Linked DNA regions of Prochlorococcus marinus str. AS9601. The protein of the gene in region 2 interacts with the protein of the main gene of each other region in a pairwise test. Links are inferred from orthologs where the notes say so. Each region holds a gene or a part of one and is shown on either strand. Other genes may lie near its edges. The genes, in order: eno and rpe.

Region 1 (12,142 bases), 510 kb from region 2 along the record:
AAATCGTTTCGATATTCTGATGGTCAATTAAATTTTTTGTGAATGATGAAATATAAGGTCTTTGTTCAAAATCTAATAAGATTTTTTTTAAATTTCTTGCTGCAGCAATTGTTTTCGCTATTTCTAACAACTCAGAAGATGTAATTACACCTCCCTTCGAACAAATTTCTATATTTCTACTAATATCAAAAACACCAGAAAAACTAATTGATTTATCTAAATTTTTTTCTAGCTCATTAATTTCAACAGTTTCATTCAAAAGTCTTTTAGATGCCTCGTATTCTGAAGGTATAACAAAACTTAAAATTGATTGTTTACCCATTTCCGTTGAGGCGAACGAAGATAAATGCGTTTTTAATGAATCCCACTCTAAAAGGTTTATAGATTCTTCTTCTAAGGTGTTATCTGAATATGATTTTTTAGAATAACTTTTCTCTTGCATACAAAAAAAAAGAATCAAACATTCGATTGAATCCCTTCAGGAGGAACATAAAGCATCTCAAGCCAGTTTCCTTCAGTATCCTTCATATAAAAAGATGCCGTTCCATCTCTATGCTCATGTAAAGGACCAACTTTTACACCAGAATTTTTTAAATCATTTTGAATATTTTCCACTTCTTTTTTATTTTCAAAATGAAAAGCAAAGTGAGGTCCAGCAGCTTTGTAGCTAGGGCCTAACAACGCAAGTCCATCTTTCCCTTTACCTGCCTCTAAGTAAGACCAATCTTTATCATCCCAAACCAAATTCATACCCAGCTTAATATAAAAAGATTTCGCCCTTTCGAGATTATCTACTCTAAGTGCAATGTGACCAATCCTATTTACTCCTTGTGAAAACTTCAAAACAAAGCAATTAATTTATTACTTATCTAAGAATAAACCAAATTTTTGTTAATAATGAGTTTTTAAGTATCCTGCAACCATTGAGATGCATCACAAGCATGATAAGTGAGTATTAATTTTGCTCCTGCTCTTTTAAAACTAAGCAATGTCTCTAAAACAATATCTTTTTCGTTAATCCAGTTCTTCATAGCAGCAGACTTTACCATGGAATACTCCCCACTAACGTTGTATGCAGCTATGGGCTTATTTGAAAATGTGCTTATTCTATAAACAATATCCAAATATGAAATTCCTGGTTTTACCATCAAAATATCAGCTCCTTCATACTGATCCAATGCAGATTCAATTAAAGCCTCTTTTGAATTGGCAGGGTCCATTTGATATGTAGACTTATTGTCTGGAATTACTTTCTTACTATTTTCTCTAGGAGCCGAATCTAAAGCAGTTCTAAACGGACCATAATAAGCAGATGAATATTTAGCTGTATAACTAATAATACCTACATCACTAAATCCTTCACTATCAAGAGCAGTCCTAATTGCTCCAACTCTCCCATCCATCATGTCACTAGGGCCAATAAAATCTGCTCCAGCTCTAGCTTGAGTTAAAGCTTGTTTTTTTAAAATTTCAATCGTTTCATCATTCAATATTTTTCCAGTTTCATCAACTAAGCCATCATGTCCATCACAGGAGTAAGGGTCCAAGGCAACATCTGTCATTATTGCCATTTCTGGAATCTCTTTTTTTAATATTCGAATAGCTTTAGGTATTAAACCGTCCTCATTAAAACATTCTGCTCCATCTTCAGTCTTTAAGCTATCATTAATTTTTGGGAAAAGAACCACACATCTAATTCCCAATTCCCATGCCCTAGTAACCTCCTTTAGTAAACCATCAATATCCCATCTATAAGTTCCGGGCATTGCGGAAATTTCCTCTTTAAAATCTTTCTCATGAATAAATAATGGATAGATAAAGTCCGATGCCGCCAAATGGTTTTCTCTAACCATTTCTCTTATTGACTCAGTTCTTCTTAATCTTCTTGGACGAATAATCGAATTCATTTGAATATTATTAAAATTGAAAAATATTTATCTAATACATTAATCGCTTGCCTCGCATATAAATCAATCAGAGACTACTTTTGTTCAGGAAAAGTAACTAAAATTTATTTAAAAAAAGCAAAAAAAGTTACAAAAATATTTTGCACAAACTTCATTTTTCACAAATTTACGTCATTAAGAGATAATATCTTTTAGTTAAGTGTTTATTTTAAGGAGAGTATCTTTGAAAATAATTAATGGATTTCATCTAAAGAATTTAAGAGGAGATATTCTTGGAGGGATCACTGCTGCTGTAGTAGCTTTACCTCTCGCTCTTGCTTTTGGTAATGCTGCATTAGGACCTGGCGGGGCAATTTATGGCCTATATGGGGCAGTAGTAGTTGGTTTTTTAGCAGCATTATTTGGAGGAACACCTGCTCAAGTTAGTGGACCTACCGGTCCAATGAGTGTAACTGTTGCTGGCGTAGTAGCAGGCTTAGCAGCAGTGGGGGTTCCAAGAGATCTTTCTGCAGGACAAATTTTACCTTTAGTGATGGCAGCGGTAGTAATTGGCGGCTTACTGCAAATATTATTTGGAATTCTCAAACTAGGTAAATACATTACTTTAGTTCCATATTCTGTTGTGTCAGGATTCATGTCTGGTATTGGAGTAATAATAATTGCACTTCAGATTGGTCCATTACTAGGAATCAGTACCAGAGGTGGAGTAGTTGAATCTTTATCAACTGTATTTTCAAATTTCCAGCCAAACGGTGCTGCTATTGGAGTAGCAATAATGACACTAGGTATAGTATTTCTTACTCCTAGAAAAATAAGTCAATGGGTTCCTTCTCCCCTCTTAGCCTTATTGATAGTAACCCCAATATCAATATTAATTTTTGGAGAAGGAGCTATTGATAGAATTGGTGAAATTCCCAGGGGAGTTCCATCTTTAAATTTCCCAAGTTTTAATCAATATTTTCCAATCATTTTTAAGGCAGGATTAGTCCTCGCAGTACTTGGCGCAATTGACTCTTTACTAACATCACTAGTAGCAGACAATATATCTCAAACAAAACATAATTCTGATAGAGAACTTATTGGTCAAGGAATAGGAAATGCTGTTGCCGGTCTGTTTTCAGGCTTACCTGGAGCCGGAGCAACAATGAGAACAGTTATAAATGTTAAATCTGGAGGATCCACTCCCATTTCTGGTATGGTTCACTCAGTTGTCTTGTTGATAGTTTTAGTTGGCGCAGGTCCTTTAGCCGAGCAAATACCAACTGCGTTATTAGCAGGAATTCTTATAAAAGTTGGTCTAGATATTATTGATTGGGGGTTCTTAAGGAGGGCCCACAAATTATCTTTAAAAACTTCAGTTGTTATGTACGGCGTACTCCTCATGACTGTTTTTTGGGATTTAATTTGGGCAGTTTTAGTCGGTGTATTCATAGCAAATATGCTCACTATTGATTCAATAACGGAAACTCAACTAGAAGGTATGGATGAAGATAATCCTTTATCAAAAGATGATCAAGCTAAAAATGCATTACCTGCTGATGAAAAAGCACTACTTGATAGATGTTCAGGAGAAGTAATGTTATTTAGACTTAAAGGACCACTTAGTTTTGGAGCAGCTAAAGGTATATCTGAGAGAATGATGCTAGTAAGAAACTATAAGGTTTTGATATTAGATATCACTGATGTACCAAGACTTGGAGTGACCGCGACTCTGGCAATAGAAGATATGATGCAAGAAGCTAAAAATAATTCCAGAAAAGCATTTGTTGCTGGGGCTAATGAAAAAGTAAAGGATAGATTAGCTAAGTTTGGAGTTGAAGGCATCATTGAGACAAGAAAAGAAGCTTTAGAAACCGCTCTAAATGAAATAGCCTAATAATTTATGGAAATCAATCCAATTCTGCAAAATGTATTAGCCCCGCCTGTTCTTTTCTTTTTAATTGGAGCAATATCAGTACTCTTTAAATCTGATTTAGAAATACCAGCTCCATTACCTAAACTCTTCTCATTGTATTTGCTCTTAGCCATTGGGTTTAAAGGAGGTATAGAGATACAGAAAAGTGGGTTTACAAATCAAGTATTGCCGACTTTAAGCGCTGCAATACTAATGTCACTACTAATACCTCTGATTGGATTTTTAATTCTAAGATTTAAATTTGATGTCTTTAATTCAGCCGCAATAGCAGCAGCATACGGTTCAATTAGTGCTGTTACATTTATTTCTGCAGAAAGTTTTTTAGAAAGTCAAAAAATAGCTTTTGATGGGTTTATGGTTGGGGCTTTAGCTTTAATGGAATCTCCTGCAATAATTGTTGGATTATTACTTGTGAAATTTGCAGCTCCAAAAAATAGACCAAAATCAAGAAAAATGCATCTAAGCGCAATATTACACGAATCCCTTTTGAATGGATCAGTTTATTTATTGCTCTCAAGCTTGATTGTAGGATTTCTCACTGCTTCCAGTAATCCCTCAGGAATTGAAAAAATGGAGCCTTTTACTGGACAATTATTCTATGGAGCAGAATGCTTCTTCTTGTTAGATATGGGAATAGTTGCTGCTCAAAGATTACCGAGACTGAAAAATGCGGGTTCATTTTTGATTGGATTTGCCATTTTTATGCCTTTATTTAACGCATTTATTGGTGTTTTCGTTGCAAGATTTTTATCTTTAGGACCTGGCAACGCACTTTTATTTGTGGTTTTATGTGCAAGCGCCTCTTATTTAGCAGTTCCCGCAGCAATGAGAATGACTGTTCCAGAAGCTAAATCTAGTTATTATATTTCAACAACACTAGGTTTAACTTTCCCATTCAATATAGTTCTCGGCATTCCCATATATATGAGTTTAGTAAATACTATTATCCCACTATCCTCTTTATAAAAATGAAAAGATTAGATTTGATATTTAGTGAAAGAGAACTAGATGCAATCATTAAAACATTAGAAAAAGCTAATGTTCCTGGATATACAGTTATGAAACATGCTACCGGAAGAGGGCCTGAAAGAGTTGTTACTGAAGATATGGAATTTACAGGATTAGGAGCAAATGCTCATGTAATTGTTTTTTGTGAGCAAGAATTAATAGATAAAATGAGAGATAACATCAGGGACGATTTAAGCTACTACGGAGGAGTGGCTTATATTTCTGAAGCAACACCCCTTTAAATTCAAGAAGAAATATTCTTTTTAAGAATGAATCCAATCTACTCTTATATTTTTTCGACTATTTAAGTATCTATCAATTGACATTGCAGCAATACATCCATCAGAAGCCGCAACTACGGCTTGCTTAAATGGTGTATTTCTTATATCTCCAATAGCCCATACTCCATCAGAGTTTGTAGACATAAAGTCATCAACAATAACTCCTCCGTCTTCTTTTAAAGCAATTTGATCACCTAAAAAATCAGTAATCGGCTTTGAGCCACTCATGTAGACAAACACTCCATCTAAATTTAAATTGATAGGATTTTCTTCTTGTTTATTTTTTACAACAACCCCATTCACACCCAAATCATCGCCCAATATTTCTAATAATCTTGTTCTACTCCAATGTTTTATATTTGAATTATCCATCAATTCCATAGCTTCTTCATTATCTGATTTAGGATCACTTGATGTAATCCAATGCACAGTAGATGCAAATTTAGTTAGAACAGTTGCCTCTTCAATTGCCTCCTTGTTCACTCCAACAACGGCAACTTCTCTATTTTTATAAAAGGCCCCATCACATGTAGCACAATAACTTACTCCTTTGCCAAGAAAATCCGCTTCGCCCTTAAATGATGCAGGCCTACCCATGGCTCCACTTGCAAGCACAAGTGCTTTAGCTTTGAAAGTGCCTTCGGGCGTATAAACCATTTTCCATTCTCCAGTAGCATCTATTCCAAACACTTGCGCTCTTCTATAATCTGTGCCGTATTGCACAGCCTGATCTCTCATTAGAGTAAGTAATTTCTCTCCACTTATATCAACCGGAACACCTGGATAATTAGCTATTTGATGAGTTATTGCTAAGGCGCCAACAGATGGATTTTTATCTAAAATTACTGTCTTTAAGTTTGAACGAGATGTATAAAGTGCGCAAGTACATCCGGCCGGGCCTCCTCCGATAATAACTACATCTGACTCAATGATTTCCAATTTTAAAAAACTCCTTTTTTTAGTAGTAAATTAGATGAGTTTTTGGTTAGAAGATATTTTTAAAGTAAATACCTGAACCTTTATATAGATATAAGTTAAAAGAAAAAAGAGAAAAAAGCTTAATATAGAAACAAACTTACATAGGAAAAACATAAAAAATTAATTATCAAAATGATCAGTTACGTGAAATGTTCTGTATTGATCTATTATTAGGTCATATCGAAAAATCAATTGCCGTTGAAACATTATATTTTTCATGACCAACTCTGATTACCTTTTAAAAGCTGCCATTAAGAAAGTAACCGAAAAATTAAACGAAATATTGGTTGAAAAGATTGAAGAAGCAACGAATATTGCTCAGGATGCTCCAGAAATTATCAAAAAAGAATTTGATAGTTTAAAAGAATCCATAATCGAAGAAGCATCAAGACTGGAAAAAGCCGAAAATATTCAAGAAAATGAGTCTACAAATACTTATCAAGATTCAAAAATAAAAAAAGCTTTAAATGAAATTGAAGGTATCAATAAGCAAATTGATCTGTTTAATAAAACTTTAAATAATCAAATTAAATGAGTTATCACATTTTTCATTATCGTTTAAAAAAATTGAAGAGGGCCTTTGTTATTTGGATAACTCTGATTTCGCTTTTAATAAATTTATGGATAGATAATATTAGATTTACAATTTTCCAAACTAAGAATAATGAAAAAAGTAGGGTTCAAATTAAGAGAGCTAGGTGGTTTACTAATCAATTAATAAAGCTTGGATCAGCATTTATTAAAATTGGACAATTATTATCAGCGAGGCCTGATTTAATTCCTAATACCTGGATACAGGAATTGTCTAAATTGCAGGATCAAGTTCCTAATTTTTCATTTACGCAAGTTGAAGAGACTATTAGAAATGAACTAGGGTCTAAGTTTAATGAAATAGATCAAATAATATGTGATCCGGTTGGATCAGCATCACTAGCTCAGGTTCATAGGGCGACTCTAAAAGATGGTAAGACAGTAGTTTTTAAAGTTCAAAGACCCAATTTAAAAGAATTATTTATTATCGATTTGGGCATAATGCAGCAAATAGCAGGATTATTGCAGAAAAATAAGAATTTGAGTAGAGGTAGAAACTGGGTTGAGATTGCTAAAGAGTGTAGGAAAGTTCTGATGAAAGAACTTGATTTTAATTGCGAAGCGCAATATGCAGCAAGATTTAGGCAGCAATTTCTTGATGATGAAAATGTTGAAGTTCCTGAAGTAATTTGGGATATGAGCAGTGAAAAAGTACTTTGTTTAAGTTATGTAGAAGGGACAAAAATAAGCGATTTAGAAAAATTAAAATCACAAGAAATTGATTTACCTAAAATTGCAGAGATAGGTGCAATCAGCTACTTAAAACAATTAGTAAATTACGGTTTTTTTCATGCAGATCCTCATCCAGGGAATTTAGCAGTTTCAAGTGAAGGTAAATTAATTTTTTATGATTTTGGAATGATGGGGAACATCTCAAATAATCTTCAAAAAAGATTAGGGGGGATGGTTAAGGCTGCTGCTCTTAGAGACGCCTCATCACTAGTTAGTCAATTACAACAAGCTGGGCTAATTTCAAAAGATATAGATGTAGGACCAGTCAGAAGATTAGTCAGATTGATGCTTAAAGAAGCCTTAACTCCTCCATTTAGTCCTAATATTATTGAAAAATTATCTGGAGATTTATACGAACTGGTTTATGAAACGCCATTTCAACTGCCAGTAGATTTAATCTTTGTGATGAGAGCTTTATCAACTTTTGAAGGAGTTGGTAGAATGCTTGATCCAGGGTTTAACCTTGTATCAGTTACCAAGCCTTATTTAATAGAACTTATGACTTCAAATAATCAAAGTCCCAACGATTTAATTAACCAATTTGGAAGGCAAGTAGGCGAACTAGGATCGAAAGCTGTTGGAATTCCCAAAAGAATAGATGAAAGTTTAGAAAGATTAGAACAGGGAGATTTACAATTGCAAATAAGAATGGGCGAGTCTGATAGGCAATTCAAAAAAATGTTTACGGCTCAAAAAACTTTAGGCCATTCAATTCTAATAGGAAGCTTATCAATTGCATCCGCTTTACTTGTATCCAATAAACAAAATAATTTTGCATTGTTGCCACTCTTTTTTGCACTACCAATAAGTATTGATTGGATAAAGTGCCAATTAAGTATGAGAAAAGGCTCACGTTTAGAAAAACTTAAGCGCTAAAAAAACTATATATTTTTAGGACCTAAACCTAGAGCTCCAGCGAATCTTGCTTGATTTCCTAATTCCTCCTCAATTTTTAAAAGCCTATTATATTTTGCAATCCTTTCACTTCTGCTCAAAGAGCCAGTCTTGATCTGACCCGATCTAGTGGCGACAGATAAATCTGCGATTGTTGTATCTTCAGTTTCACCACTTCTATGACTTATAACACTTGTGAAACCAGACATTTTAGCTAACTCAATAGCTTCCAAAGTTTCAGTTAATGTCCCAATTTGATTTACCTTTATTAGGATTGAATTGGCAGATTTTTCTATAATCCCTTTCCGTAATCTTTCTGTATTAGTAACGAATAAATCATCACCTACAAGCTGAACTTTATTCCCTAATTCTTTGTTTAATTCTGACCAACCCTCCCAATCATCCTCAGCTAAACCGTCCTCTATTGAAACTATGGGATAATTAGAAACTAATCTTGAAAGATATGAAATCATTTCAGAACTATTTAAACTTTTACCTTCATATTTATAAATACCATCCCTATAAAATTCAGTACTAGCAGCATCTAAAGCTAAAGATACCTGCTCACCAGGCTTAAATCCGGCTTTTTGAATTGCTTCTAATAATAAGTCCCCTGCTTCTACGCTTGATGACAAATTCGGGGCAAATCCACCCTCATCGCCTACAGCAGTAGATAGACCTTTTTGATCAAGTAATGATTTTAATGAGTGAAAAATTTCAGTACCCATTCTTAATGATTCACTGAAATTATTAACTCCATGTGGAACAAGCATAAATTCCTGAAAATCAAGACTATTTGGTGCATGAGCGCCACCATTTATTACATTCATCAATGGGACTGGAAGAAGATTGGATAATGGATCTCCAAGATATCTATATAGGGGAATGTCTAAAGCATTTGCTGATGCTCTAGCAGTCGCAAGACTTACTGCAAGGATTGAATTTGCTCCAAGGTTAGACTTATTAGGAGTTCCATCAATTTCAATCATTAATTTATCTACTGCAGTTTGATCTAAAGATGACAAACCACATAAAGCCGGCGATATTGTCTCATGAATTTTATTAACAGCATTCAAAACGCCTTTCCCCATATATTTCGAACCACCATCTCTTAATTCATGTGCCTCATGAGCACCAGTACTAGCTCCGCTGGGAACAATTGCTCTACCACTTGCACCACATTCCAAAAATACTTCTGCCTCTACAGTTGGATTACCTCTTGAATCAAGGACTTGCCTTGCTTCAACAGTATCAATCAGAAAATCAATAGTTTCTTTCACAATTTAATTATTACTATTTAAATCCTATTAATAGCTGAACTATTTGGCTAATATCTGAAATATATTTGTTAACCAACTATAATTTTTATTTTTGTAAGAGCTTAGATATTATTTAAAGTTTTTTTTCATTCTAAAGTCCCCGCAAATCCTTTCATCTAAATAATTTTCAAATTCATCTTACAATTTGAAAATTATTGGATGATTATTAATGCAGATCTTATTTAGAATATTAATTAATAATCAACTATAGTTTTTATAGTTTATGAGAGAAACACTTACATCCAGTCCTGAACTATTTAGCGATATTAGTTGGAATCTTCTTTTATTAGGGGAAGAAACCGCAAAAAAATGGGATCATAGCGAATTTAATATTGAACACATAATTCATACATTGTTCTCATCAAGTGAATTCTTTGCCTTCATTGAAAAATTATCAATCGACCAAGATACAGTTTTAGACATAACAGAAGATTTTTTAGAAGAGACACCAACAAATGAGTCAGATATTTTTACTATCGGAGAAGATTTAGAAATTTTATTAGATAACGCGAATCAGATTAAAACTCAATGGGGATCGAGATTAATAGAAATCCCTCATTTACTAATTGCTCTTGGAAGAGATTTAAGAATTGGAAATTATGTTTTTGAAGAAGGAAACCTTTCAATGGAAAAATTAGAGGAAGAATTAAAGTTTTTCCCAAATATTAATCAATCAAAAGATTCTTTTAATTATGGGAATGTAATTGAAATAAATAATCAATCCAATTTTGAATCAAACAATGAGACTAACGAGACTTTTGTAAAAGAAGAAAAATTTAAAAAAGCTATTGTTCCATTACAGAAAAGTGAACTTCAAATTGAAACAAAACAAGTTGGAAAAGATGAAAATGCTCTTTCAATTTATGGAAAAGATTTAACAGAATCAGCTAAAAAAGGGTTACTGGATCCCGTTTTAGGAAGAGAAAATGAGATCAATAATTTAATGAGGGTACTCTGCAGAAGAAACAAAAATAACCCTATACTTATTGGCAATCCTGGAGTTGGTAAAACCTCAATTGCAAAATTACTTGCTCAATTAATTGTAGACAAAAAAGTTCCTGATACTTTAAAGGACTTAAAAATTATTTCACTTGACTTAGGTGCATTAGTTTCTGGGACTAAATTTAGAGGTCAACTAGAGGAAAGACTAAGCTTAATAATGCAGGAACTAAATAATCCAAACCAAGGAATGATCCTATTTATTGATGAAATTCACTCAATATTAAGTTCTGACAGATCTTCTACCGACATCAGTAATATCTTAAAACCTTTACTAGCTGAAGGAGAACTTAGATGTATCGGTACAACTACACCTGAGAAATTTCGTGAAACTATTGAAAAAGATCAGGCATTAAATAATTGCTTTCAAAAGATAACTGTTAATGAACCTTCAGTAGAATTAAGCGCAAAAATATTACAAGGGATCAAAAAGAAATATGAATCACATCATGGCATAAAAATTTCTGAAGAGGCTGTAAACTATTCTGCAAAATTGGCCGATAGATACATCAGCGATAAATGTCTCCCTGATAGTGCAATAGATTTAATTGATGAAGCAGCCGCACAGTTAAAAATCGAGTCTAATAATATGCCTCAAATCATTCTCCAACAAGAAAACAAACTTAATACTATCGATGAAAAATTGAATAATTTGCAAGGAGACAATATCGAAGCTCAAGAAAAACTATTGAATAATAGACAACAATCAGAGGCAAAATTGAACGTTCTTTTAGAAAATTGGAACAATTTACGTGAAGAGATGGAGGAATTATCCATTTTAATGAAAGAAGAAGATAAGCTAACCAAACAAATCAAAGATAAATCAAATCGCGAAATTGAAAATGATCTAGATTATTTAGAAAAGCTTGAAGAAGAGTTAAGTAAAATAGAGAATGAAATACAAAAACTTGAAGAGAACTTTACTAAAATAAAGAAAAATAGAAATTTCCCTTTTAAATATCAAGTTGAACCTGATGATATTGCAGATGTTATATCGAAAATCACAGGTATTCCAATTTCTAAAGTAGTTTCAAATGAACGTAAGAAATTAGTCAATCTAGAAACAGAACTAAGTGAAAAAGTTATTGGACAAGAAAAAGCCATAGAAGTTGTTTCTGCTGCAATTAGAAGAGCTCGAGTTGGCATGAAAAGTCCCAAAAGACCTATTGGATCTTTTTTATTTATGGGTCCTACTGGTGTTGGTAAAACAGAATTAGCAAAATCTCTTGCAACAGTTTTATTTGATGAAGAAGACGCACTTTTAAGATTAGACATGAGTGAATATATGGAGAAAAATGCCGTAGCAAGACTTTTAGGAGCTCCCCCAGGTTATATTGGTTATGAAGAGGGAGGTCAATTAACTGAAGCTGTAAGACGTAAACCCTACTCAGTAATACTTCTTGACGAGATAGAAAAAGCTCATGCAGAAGTATTTAATATCCTTTTGCAAGTCTTAGATGAAGGAAGATTAACGGACTCTCAAGGAAGGACCGTAGATTTCAAAAATACGGTAATCAT
Region 2 (12,079 bases):
CCGAAATCCAAATCCAAATTACTCTTCCAATTATTAAATAATGGTTGAAGAGTTTTTTCTAAATCGTTAAGTTCCATTCTTTGTAAAAATGGTTTAGCAAGCCTCTGTAGATTTTTACTTCCTCCCAACCATAGTTGGTATTTGTTTTGACCACTTCCAACCAGTGCTAATTCAGCCATATAAGGCCTAGTACATCCATTCGGACATCCTGTCATTCTGAATAATATTGTCTTTTGTATTTTTAGATCTAATAGTAAATTTTCAATCCTTTTTAATACATCAGGTAATATTCTTTCAGCTTCAGTCATTGCAAGGCCACAAAGTGGTAAAGCAGGACAAGCTAAAGCGTGTCTTTGTATTTCATTAATGTTTTCTAAATTTTCGTATCCAATTTTTGATAGAGATTTTTGAATTTCACCTTTGTTTTCATTGGCGATATTACAAAGTAAAATATCTTGATTAGGTGTGAGTCTTAAATCTAAATTATATTTTTTAACAATAGTTGTGATGGTATTCTTCTTCTCTCCAGATAATCTCCCTGATAATAATGGTAAACCTACGAAATAGGAGGTTTTATTTTGTTTATGCCAACCAAGGTAATCAATAAGAACATTATCAGGTTCTTTTCTGATTTTTTTAATTTCTTTTTTGAAATACTTATCAGAAAGTATCTTTTTGAACCATTTAATACCTTTTCTATGAAGAAGATATTTCATTCTAGAATTTTTTCTTGATTTCCTATCACCATAATCTCTTTGAATAGCCACAATGCTTTGTATTAATTCATAAACATCAGGTTCTTCAACATATCCAAGTGGATCTGCAATTCTGGCAAAGGTCTCCTCATTATTATGTGTGCGACCCATACCACCTCCAACATAGAAGTTGCACCCTTCTAAGTTTCCATTTTTAGAAGTAAAGGCAACTATTCCTATGTCATTGGTAAGAAGATCAACAGAATTGTCACCAGGAACTGTCACGGCACATTTGAATTTTCTCGGTAAATAAGTTGAACCATAAAGAGGCTCATCTTTTATCCCACTAAAAACATTATCTTTGAATTGGAGCTTCCTAATTGCTTCAATATCTTTGTCGGGCTTTATGGTGTACTCTAAATCTCCATCAGCCCAAAGCTCTAAAAAAGTGCCTTGGCCAGCCATTGGGGTGAGAAGATCTGCAACTTTTTTTGCTAATGCTCTTGCAATGTTATAGTCTGGCGAATCAAATGGAGCCGCAGGGGCCATAACGTTTCTATTAATGTCTCCACATGCAGCTAATGTGGAACCCATTGAATTTACTATTGTTTTAATTACTTCCTTTAGATTCTCCTTTCTGATTCCGTGCATTTGAAAGGCTTGTCTTGTAGTGGCCCTAAGTGTTCCATTACCTAATTTGTCAGATAATTCATCTAATGCTAAAAATAATTTCCCAGGGACTTCACCTCCTGGGTTTCTTAACCTAAGCATCATTTGCCAATCTTTACTTTTGCCAGGCCTTCTATTTTCCCTGTTATCTTGTTGATAACTACCGTGAAATTTTAATAACTGAACTGCATCATTAGTAAAATGATCACTTTCATTGACTAATTCTGTAGCAAGTGGTTCTTTAAGAAATTGGCTACTTTTTTTGAAATTTTCAAATTTAGAGACTTCTAGTCCATTTGCTAAACAAACGGTCTCTTCCTTTGCAGAATCTTTTTTCTTTTTTACTTTCTCAACCTTGATCAAAGGACCAAAACATATCTCTTTTTATACATTAGCGAAAAGCTTATTTAACTGGTAGTAAATTATAGTAAGTGAAGTCATATTTTTTTCTTGTCTAAATATTTACTTGAGATAGGAACAGAAGAGTTGCCCGCAAATTTTTCTCATGCTGTTCTAGAGCAATTTAAATCTCTAATAGAATTTGAATTGGATAAAAAGTTAATCAAATTCGAACATATAGTTGTTACCTCAACACCAAGGAGAATAGTTCTACTTCTCGAAGGTTTAGTTGATTATGCAGAAGATAAGATAATAGAAAGAAAAGGGCCTAAAGCAAATTCAGCTTATTTAAATGGATGTCCTACTAATGCTGCTTTAGGATTTGCTAATAGCTTAGGTATAGATGTTGGTGAGCTAGAAATAAAAAAGACAGAAAAGGGTGATTTTGTATTTGGAAAGAAAATTGAGAAAGGACTATCAACAAAAATTTCTTTGTCTTCGATTATCCCAAAATTAGTAAAGAGTCTTCAAGGCCCTCGATTTATGAAGTGGGGGGCCGGGAACATGAAATTTTCAAGACCTATTAGGTGGATTGCCTCAATTTATAATGATGAAATTCTTGATTTTGAATTTGATGAATGTGATCCAAAGATTAAAATAAATAATAAAACAAAAAGTCATAGGCTAATCAATGAAGTTTTAGAACTTCAGAATCCGGATGATTTTTTTGAATTATTGAAACGAAATAGAGTAATAGCTATTCGAAAAGAAAGAAAAGAAAAAATTGAAAGTTTAATAAATCAGGCATCTAAATCTTTAAATTTGAAACCTGACCTTTCAGAAGGGTTATTAAATGAACTAACTGATTTGGTTGAATGGCCAGACTTAATTATTGGCAAATTTAGTGATGAATTTCTTGAGCTTCCGGTTGAAGTTCTTTCAACAGTCATGAAAAGTCATCAGAGATACGTTCCTCTTTTATTGAAAAACAAAAGTTTTTCTAAACTAGATTTAAGCTCTGAAAAAAATATTAGTACAACTTTCTGTGTTATTTCAAATGGTCTTGAAGAATCAAATAATAATATTGCCAAAGGGAATGAGAAAGTTTTAAAGGCAAGGTTTTCAGATGCAAAGTTTTTCGTAGAAAGTGACAAAAAAGTTGCTTCAATCAAAAGAAATGAAAAGCTTAAATCTGTTTCATATTTGAAAGGACTTGGAAATATATTTCAGAGGGTAGAGAGGATAGAGGAAGTTACTAAAAAAATTCTTAAATTTTTAAATGATAAGTCTTTAGAAGAAAAAAAGATAATAGAAGCTGCTAAATACTGTAAAAACGACTTATGTAGTGAAATTGTTTTCGAATTCCCTGAGCTGCAAGGAATAATGGGTGGTAAATATCTTAAATATGAGGGATTTAGTGAGGATGTTTGCCTGGCTGTCGCGGAACATTATTTACCTTCTTTTTATAAGGATGCTTTGCCCTCCACAAAATATGGTGCAATAGTTTCTATAGCAGATAAGGTCGAAACTTTAATTAGTATTTTTATTTCTGGTAAGCGCCCAAGTGGATCATCTGATCCCTATGCTTTAAGAAGAAATTTGAATGGAGTGATTAAAATAATTTGGGATTATGAACTTGATTTGCCTTTAGATAAATTATTCAACGAACTTATTGATTTTTGGAAAATCGTATTTCCGAATTTAAACTTCTCAAGAGTAACAGTATTTAATGATTTAAATGAATTTTTAGTTCAAAGAATTGTTAGTCATCTAGAAGAAATATCACTAAGTAAAGAATTAATAAAGGCCGTTTGCTCTTCTGATGAATTATCTCAAAAAAGAGTATTGAATATTGTTGATCTTAAAAATAGGGTTAATTCTATTATCAAATTTAATAAAAAAGATAATTTTGTTGAAATACAGAAGGTAATTACTAGGGTAAGCAAATTAGCAAATAAAAGTGATATTTCCAGAGACGTTCTCTCAACAAGAGATTATGTAAATACAAAACTTTTTGAAAAAGATTGTGAATTCAAAGTTTTTGAATTTATTGGCGAATTAGAAAAACTTTTTTCAGAAGGTTATTCCAATTATTTGGAACTTCTAAATTTGTTTGAGATTAATGTAAACACTATCGAGGATTTATTTGATAACGAAAAGGGAGTCCTAATAATGTCAGAGGATTTAAAAATAAGAAATAATAGACTCAATTTGTTGAGCTTAATTAGAAACTATTCTTTAAAAATTGCCGACTTTACACTTTTGAACTCTTAACTTTAATCCCTCCCTTTATTGAATAATTTTCTAGCATTTTTTCTACCTCTTTATTTTCCCTAACAGCACTATCAACAGGTTTATATTTTAGAGGCGCTAGGGCTTTCCCTCTTAAAATCGAACCAAGTGTAAGCATCGTAATTTTAAGTTGCTGTAATGGTTTCATAGAGACAACTCTTTTGTATAAGTAACTATCAAAAGTAAGTCTTTGAACATCCATGTCATCACACATCTCAACAAAGGCTTCTCTAGCAGAATCATTTCTGTAGAAAATATTTTGAAGGATTTCTAGCACCTTATAAGTTGTGCCATATTTTTTATCCCATTTTTTAAGATAGTTTTTTAAATCTTTTTCTGATGGAATTACTTGACCATTTTTTGATGCTTCAACAATTTCTTCAGCACACATTCTTCCGCTTTTTGCAGCAAAATAAATACCCTCTCCAGAACTTTTTGTAACATAACCAGCTGCATCACCAACCAATGCCATTCTCCCAACTACCCTTCTTGGCCTTGGATGCTCTGGAATAGGGTGAGCTTCTACCTTTATTACTTCACCATTAACAAGTCTTTTCTTTGCTCTATTTCTTACACCCTCTTGAAGTCCTTTAATTAATGACTGATTCTTCTGCATGGTTCCTGTGCCCACAGCCACATGATCATATTTAGGAAATACCCACCCATAAAAATCAGGAGAAACATCTGTTCCAACATACATTTCAGCAAGATCTTCGTAGTAACCCATTTCTTCTTTAGGCAATTTAATTCTTTCCTGAAATGCAATGGCAACTTTGTAATCTCCTGCATCCATTGCTTTTGCTACTCTGCTATTGGCTCCATCAGCTCCGATTAAAAGGTCAACAGTAAGCTCTTTGAGTTCCCCTTTTTTATCTCCATTGGTGAAATCTGAGTAGGAAAGCTTATATGGCCCTTGATTATTATCGCCAGTATCAATTGAAGTAACTAATCCATTTATTAAAGTAGCACCAAGATCTGACGCTCTATTGCGCATAAAGGCATCCATAACTTCTCTTCTACACATCCCAATAAACTCATTATCACTTTTCCCATAAACTCTATCTAAGCTAATATCTACCTCTCTATTTGATGGGGATATCATTCTCATATGCCTTACTTTTCTATCAATAATTGACTCAGGTAAATCAAATTCTTCCACCATGCAAAGTGGAATTGCTCCTCCGCATGGTTTTGCATTATCTAATTTTCTCTCGAAGAGCCAAGTTTTTATTCCAGCTTTAGCTAGTATTTCTGCCGCACATGAACCACTTGGACCTCCACCAATAACAGCTACCCTCAACATATGAAAAAAAAATAATACTGTATATAAAAACTACATCTTTTTTGCTTATAAAAGTGCATTTCTTAAAATAATAGTTAATATCGAAATATCTTTTCCAAATTCACTTCTAAATATTGGAACTAAACAAAGATATCGATCAAATTGATATACCACTTGCCAAAAGAACTTACTTAAACAACCCAAATTCAACATTATTAAAAAAATTATTAATATTTTCTCCATTTCTTTTCCTTATATTTTCTATCGCTGCATTGCGATTTATTAGAAATGTAGAATTAATACCTCTCAGTAATCTCAAATTTGAGGTTAAAAGAAATCATAATGCCAGAATACTGGGCCATCTTCCCTATGAGGAAACTCCTAAAGAGAAACTAGTTTTAATTGAGCCTAATATTGAAGTCCATATGGATATGCGCGATTCTCTACTAAAAATGAGAGAAGAAGCCAAAAAGGATGGGATATATTTGGTCTTCTTAAGTGGTTATAGATCAATAAATTTGCAAAACGATATTTTTTATTCTTTAAAATCTATTAGAAATCAAGAAGCGGCAGAAAGAGCTAGAGTTTCAGCCCCTCCTGGATATTCTGAACATAGTACAGGTTTCGCAATCGATATTGGTGATGCTACTCAAAGAGAGACAGACTTTGAAACCGACTTCGAAAATACTGACGCCTTTAGATGGCTCAAAAAAAATGCAGCTAAGTTTCACTTTAAGTTATCGTTCAACAAAGATAATAAATATATAGATTACGAACCCTGGCATTGGAGATATGAGGGGTCAATTGAAGCATTAAAAGTTTTTGAAAGCGCTAATAGAAAATTATAAACCTAATTGATTGATTTAATTATTCAATTAGATTATATTTTTCAAAGTCTTAAAGAGAAAATTCTCATAATAAGCATACTTTGAGTTAGCCTTAATAAAGCCAATCTACTATTTATATAAATTCTATAAATGTCATCTTCGATAAAAGAAATTAGAAATGTTGCAATTATTGCTCACGTAGATCATGGGAAGACAACGCTTGTAGATGCATTGTTATCTCAATCAGGAATATTTAGAGACAATGAAGTTATACCTACATGTGTAATGGATTCAAATGATCTTGAGAGAGAAAGGGGGATAACAATACTCTCAAAAAATACTGCAGTTAACTACAAAGACACCAGAATTAATATTATAGATACACCTGGACATGCTGATTTTGGAGGAGAAGTTGAAAGGGTTTTGGGAATGGTGGATGGTTGTCTGCTTATTGTTGATGCAAATGAGGGACCTATGCCTCAAACAAGATTTGTTTTAAAAAAAGCATTAGAAAAAGGACTTAGACCTATCGTCTTTGTAAATAAAATTGATAGACCACGAGTAGTACCAGAAATAGCAATTGATAAGGTCCTTGATTTGTTTTTGGAGTTAGGAGCTGATGATGATCAATGTGATTTCCCTTATCTTTTTGGGAGTGGATTATCTGGTTTTGCAAAAGAAGAGATGGAATCTAATAGTGACAATATGATGCCTCTTTTTGAAGCTATTATCAGACACGTTCCTCCTCCAGTAGGTGACTCTAATAAGCCTCTTCAGCTACAAATAACTACTTTGGACTATTCTGATTTCTTAGGCAGAATAGTAATCGGAAAGATCCACAACGGGACTATAAAAAATGGCCAACAGGCTAGTTTAATAAAGGAAAACGGAAAAACTATTAAAGGTAAGGTTAGTAAACTTTTAGGATTTGAAGGATTACAAAGAATTGATATAAATGAAGCATTTGCAGGTGATATTGTTGCTGTTTCTGGTTTCGATGACGTCAATATTGGTGAGACCATAGCATGTCCCGACTCTCCTCATCCTCTTCCATTAATCAAAGTAGATGAACCTACCTTAAATATGACTTTTGTTGTAAATGATTCACCATTTGCGGGTAAGGAAGGGAAATTTGTTACTAGTAGACAATTAAAAAATAGATTGGAGAGGGAACTTTTAACAAATGTTGCCTTGAGAGTGGAAGAAACTGATTCTCCCGATAAGTTCTCAGTTTCAGGAAGAGGAGAATTACATTTAGGTATTTTGATTGAAACCATGAGAAGAGAAGGGTTCGAGTTTCAAATCTCACAACCTCAAGTAATTTTTAGAGAAATTGATAATGTTGAATGTGAGCCTATAGAGACTTTGGTCCTTGATGTGCCTGAAGTATCCGTTGGTTCTTGTATAGAAAAACTTGGATCGAGAAAGGCAGAGATGAAAAATATGCAGACAAGTTCAGATGGGAGAACCCAATTAGAGTTCCTTGTGCCATCAAGGGGACTAATTGGATTTCGTGGAGAATTTGTCCGGATAACAAGAGGTGAAGGTATCATGAGTCATTCGTTTTATGAATACAAACCTAAAACAGGAGATTTTGAAACTAGAAGAAATGGAGTCCTTATAGCTTTTGAGGAAGGTGTGGCCACGTTCTATGCATTAAAGAATGCTGAAGATAGGGGAGTCTATTTCATTAAACCTGGAGTTAAAGTTTATAAGGGAATGATAATTGGAGAGAATAATCGACCTCAAGATCTTGAGTTAAATATATGTAAAACTAAGCAGTTGACTAATATGAGGTCTGCAGGGGCAGAAGAACTTGATACTTTGCAGTCACCTGTTGACATTACCCTTGAAAGAGCACTCGAATATATTGGTCCAGATGAAATGCTTGAGGTAACACCAGATTCAATAAGAATGAGAAAAATAAATAAAAAGAAAAGAAATTAATAATTAGCTTCATGAACGAAGAAAGTGCAAAAAGTTTAAAAGATTCTCTTTTTAATGCTTTAAATCTTTTTAACAATCATGAATGGTATGAGGCCCATGATGCTTTTGAAGAAATATGGAATTCCGTTGATGGTGATGAAAGACAAGTTATCCAGGGAATTTTACAAGTATCTGTTTCTCAGTTTCACTTAAGTAAGGGTAATTTAAATGGAGCTACTATTCTGCTTGGAGAGGGTTTAGGTAGAATAAAAACTAGAACTAAGATTAATTTAGGAATTGATCTTGAATCATTCTGCCTAAGTTTGGAAGATTTATTGAGGAAATTGCAATATAAAGAGCAATTAAGTGAGAACGATAAGCCTTTTTTGAAACCTCTTTGATAAATTTGAATATTATGAAAATATCTTTATCTTGAATAAATATTATTTTCTATCCCATTTTTTTTCAAGAAAACAAGAAAACTAATCGATCTCAAGAAAAATGAACCTAAAGATTCATAATGTATCGCTTTCAATTAAAGGAAGATTAATAGTAAATGATGTTTCCATAACTGTTAATCCAGGGGAGGTTGTAGGTTTGATGGGGCCTAATGGTGCTGGGAAAACTACAACTTTTAATCTTGCAGTTGGGAATATAAAACCAGATAAAGGTCAAATTTTAATGAATGGGAAAAATATAACCAATCTTCCTCTTCCGATTAGATCAAGACTTGGGTTAGGGTACTTAACTCAAGAAGCGAGTATATTTAGAGACCTCACTGTTAAGGATAATATAGATTTGGCTTTACAAAATTCATCCTATAGTAGAGCAGCGATAAGAAATAGAAGAGAACAATTAATTAATGAATTTAATTTGAACAACTTTGTAGAAAATTATGGTTATCAACTTTCAGGAGGAGAGAGGAGGAGGTGTGAGATAGCTAGAGCTCTCACTGTAGGCAGAAAAGGACCTAAATATTTGTTATTAGACGAACCTTTTGCTGGGATCGATCCTTTAGCTGTGAATGATCTAAAGAAACTAATTCTTAAATTAAGTAGTGATGGGGTGGGGATTCTCATTACAGACCATAATGTGAGGGAAACCCTTCTTATTACTAATAAATCATATGTATTAAGTGAAGGAAAAATTTTAGCTAACGGTTCATCAACTGAATTGGCTGATAATCCAATAGTCAAGAAGTATTATCTTGGAGATAATTTCAGACTTTGAAATGCTTTTTAAAAAATAAATTAAAACTTTATTATTAAAGATTTACTCATATAAGAATGATTTTAATTATTATTTGTTTGTCATTGAATATTAAAACTTGAGAAATTTCTAGAAATGATACTAGATAATTTTTTTAAAAATTTAATATATGAACCGGTTTCAGTTTTAGGTCTTTTAGTTTTTTATTTTTTATTAATTAACTTGCCGATTTCTTTGGGTGCAGTTTTTAAAAAAAAGTCTTCTTCTGCGGTAAGACTTATTACGATTTTAGTGAACTTATTAATAACATTACAATTACTTTTTAGGTGGTCAATTTCTGGACATTTTCCTATTAGCAATTTGTATGAATCTCTCTATTTCCTTACTTGGGGTATCACATTAGGTCAACTATTGGTTGAAAGAGAATACCAAGCTCCAATAATTCCCTCAATTGCCATACCTATTGAGTTACTGACGGTGGCTTTTGCTTGTTTCGTTTTACCTGAGGATTTGAAATTATCATCCAACTTAGTTCCAGCTTTAAGGTCTAGTTGGTTAGTTATGCATGTTAGCGTGGTAATGCTTAGTTATGCAGCATTAATAATAGGTTCTTTACTTTCAATGTCCGTTTTGTTTATTAATAAAAATAAGCCGCTTCAAATCAGAAGTAGTTCTACAGGTATAGGAGGATTTAAACTTTCAAATAGCTATCCTGTAAATGATTTAGTTGAACCTATTGAATTTTCTCATTCAGAAGAATTAGATACATTAAGTTATCGTTCTATATTAGTAGGTTTTGTTCTTTTGACTCTCGGTTTAATTTCAGGTGCAGTTTGGGCTAATGAGGCTTGGGGCACATGGTGGAGTTGGGATCCAAAAGAAACATGGGCATTTATATCATGGTTGTTTTATGCGGCTTATCTGCATATGAGAATTAGTAAGGGTTGGCAAGGACGCAAACCAGCATTATTAGCATCTACAGGCTTTTTAGTTGTTTTAGTTTGTTATTTAGGAGTTAATTTTTTAGGAATAGGGTTACATAGTTATGGATGGATATTTGGGTGATTAAGAAATCACCAACCCTTATTGATTAAGGCTCTGAAAGAACATTCCCCTTTTGCGCTTCTTGTGCAACTTTTCTTAAGTCATCACATCCTTCTTTTAATGTTGGGTAAGCAAACATTCCACTACCTGCAATAAAACAATTGGCACCAGCATCGGCACATTGTGAAATGGTCCAATTTGCTTTTATCCCCCCATCAACTTCAATGTCGACATCTAAGTTTTTTTCGATAATAAAGTTTCTTATCTCTCTGATTTTATTAAGCATTGTTGGTATATAAGCTTGTCCTCCAAAGCCTGGATTAACTGTCATAACCAAAACATGATCAACCATATCCATTATGTTTTTAATCATTTCAAAAGGGGTATGAGGGTTTAATGCAACAGAAGGAGATCCTCCTAAATCTCTTATTCTTCCGAGAACTCTATGCAAATGAATATTTGCTTCGGCATGAGCTATTACTACTCCAGGTTCACCATTCGGCCCTTTTGTGGCTTTTACATAAGATTCAAGCATGGTTTCACAGTTATATTGGCTCACCATTAATTGAGTTTCAAAAGGGACATTGCAATATTTCCGGCATGCGGAAATCATTTCAGGACCAAATGTAAGATTTGGCACGAAATTTCCATCCATTACATCAAATTGAATTCTATCTACTCCAGCCTCCTCGAGCTCTTTCACACATGCCCCCATATTTGCCCAATCTGCTGGTAAAACTGAAGGAATTATTTGAATTGGTCTATTAGCACCAGTTAAATTTTCTTGATTTGACTCAGTCATTTAAATTTTAAAATATTTAATAAAGATACTATATTTAGTTGTTTATTCCTAATTTCAAGTCACGGCCTGATAAAGTAACAGCTGTAAAGAGTTAAAAAAAGCTTACTAGCATAATAATTCTCATAAAAAATGTCATTTTTTATGAGATCATACTCAAAACCTTTTAGAAAATCCTCAAAATTTAATTGTGAATCAAACTTTAATTCAAGAAATTCTCGAAGTTGTCGAGCAAGCTGCTATTGCCTCAGCAAAACTAACAGGACTTGGTCAAAAAGATGAAGCTGATGCTGCAGCAGTCGAGGCAATGAGATTGCGAATGGGCAAAATTGAAATGAAAGGGAAAATTGTTATTGGAGAAGGTGAAAGAGATGAAGCACCTATGCTTTATATAGGTGAAGAGGTTGGAAGTGGAAGTGGTCCAGGGGTCGACTTTGCAGTAGATCCTTGTGAAGGAACTAATCTTTGTGCGAATAATCAAAGAGGATCTATGGCTGTTTTAGCTGCCTCTGATACGGGTGGTCTTTTCAATGCTCCTGATTTTTACATGAACAAATTAGCAGCGCCTCCTGCAGCCAAAGGTAAAGTAGATATTAGAAATTCAGCGACTGAAAACTTGAAGATACTAAGTGATTGCTTGGGTCTTTCTATTGATGAGCTTACTGTTGTTGTAATGGATAGAACTAGGCATAAAGATTTAATTAAAGAGATTCGAGGATGTGGTGCTAAAGTTCAACCGATTTCTGATGGTGATGTTCAAGCTGCGATTGCATGTGGTTTTGCAGGAATTGGAACACATTGCTTGATGGGTATTGGTGCAGCTCCAGAGGGTGTTATTTCAGCTGCTGCAATGAGAGCTCTTGGCGGACACTTTCAAGGACAACTAGTTTATGATCCAGCAATCGCTCAAACTTCTGAATGGGCTGATTACACAAAAGAAGGAAATATAAAACGTCTTAATGAAATGGGCATAACCGATATAGATAAAATTTATGAA

The links.
Region 1: the proteins of rpe (region 2) and eno interact in binary tests that used the Escherichia coli proteins (3 or more experiments, as listed by UniProt). The link is inferred for Prochlorococcus marinus str. AS9601 from one-to-one orthologs.

The regions. Positions count from the first base shown.
Region 1 is NC_008816.1:208,693-220,834, reverse strand. The notes cover bases 7,441-10,253. They hold eno (phosphopyruvate hydratase), read right to left. Parts: upstream 9,587-10,253; coding sequence 8,294-9,586; downstream 7,441-8,293. Other genes in these bases: A9601_RS10215 (ATP-dependent Clp protease ATP-binding subunit), read left to right, coding at 9,849-10,253; A9601_RS10225 (ABC1 kinase family protein), read left to right, coding at 7,441-8,288. Outside these bases: A9601_RS10270 (endonuclease MutS2), read right to left, coding at 1-442; A9601_RS10265 (VOC family protein), read right to left, coding at 457-843; hemB (porphobilinogen synthase), read right to left, coding at 906-1,907; A9601_RS10250 (SulP family inorganic anion transporter), read left to right, coding at 2,131-3,783; A9601_RS10245 (sodium-dependent bicarbonate transport family permease), read left to right, coding at 3,790-4,788; A9601_RS10240 (P-II family nitrogen regulator), read left to right, coding at 4,791-5,072; A9601_RS10235 (NAD(P)/FAD-dependent oxidoreductase), read right to left, coding at 5,094-6,050; A9601_RS10230 (hypothetical protein), read left to right, coding at 6,307-6,624; more of A9601_RS10225, read left to right, coding at 6,621-7,440; more of A9601_RS10215, read left to right, coding at 10,254-12,142. UniProt on the Escherichia coli protein: Catalyzes the reversible conversion of 2-phosphoglycerate (2-PG) into phosphoenolpyruvate (PEP). It is essential for the degradation of carbohydrates via glycolysis.
Region 2 is NC_008816.1:706,728-718,806, forward strand. The notes cover bases 9,208-11,957. They hold rpe (ribulose-phosphate 3-epimerase), read right to left. Parts: upstream 11,086-11,957; coding sequence 10,330-11,085; downstream 9,208-10,329. Other genes in these bases: lptB (LPS export ABC transporter ATP-binding protein), read left to right, coding at 9,208-9,260; ccsB (c-type cytochrome biogenesis protein CcsB), read left to right, coding at 9,375-10,304; glpX (class II fructose-bisphosphatase), read left to right, coding at 11,273-11,957. Outside these bases: A9601_RS13035 (NADPH-dependent assimilatory sulfite reductase hemoprotein subunit), read right to left, coding at 1-1,727; glyS (glycine--tRNA ligase subunit beta), read left to right, coding at 1,815-3,977; chlP (geranylgeranyl reductase), read right to left, coding at 3,958-5,298; A9601_RS13050 (M15 family metallopeptidase), read left to right, coding at 5,412-6,125; translational GTPase TypA, read left to right, coding at 6,255-8,051; A9601_RS13060 (DUF309 domain-containing protein), read left to right, coding at 8,063-8,431; more of lptB, read left to right, coding at 8,532-9,207; more of glpX, read left to right, coding at 11,958-12,079. UniProt on the Escherichia coli protein: Catalyzes the reversible epimerization of D-ribulose 5-phosphate to D-xylulose 5-phosphate.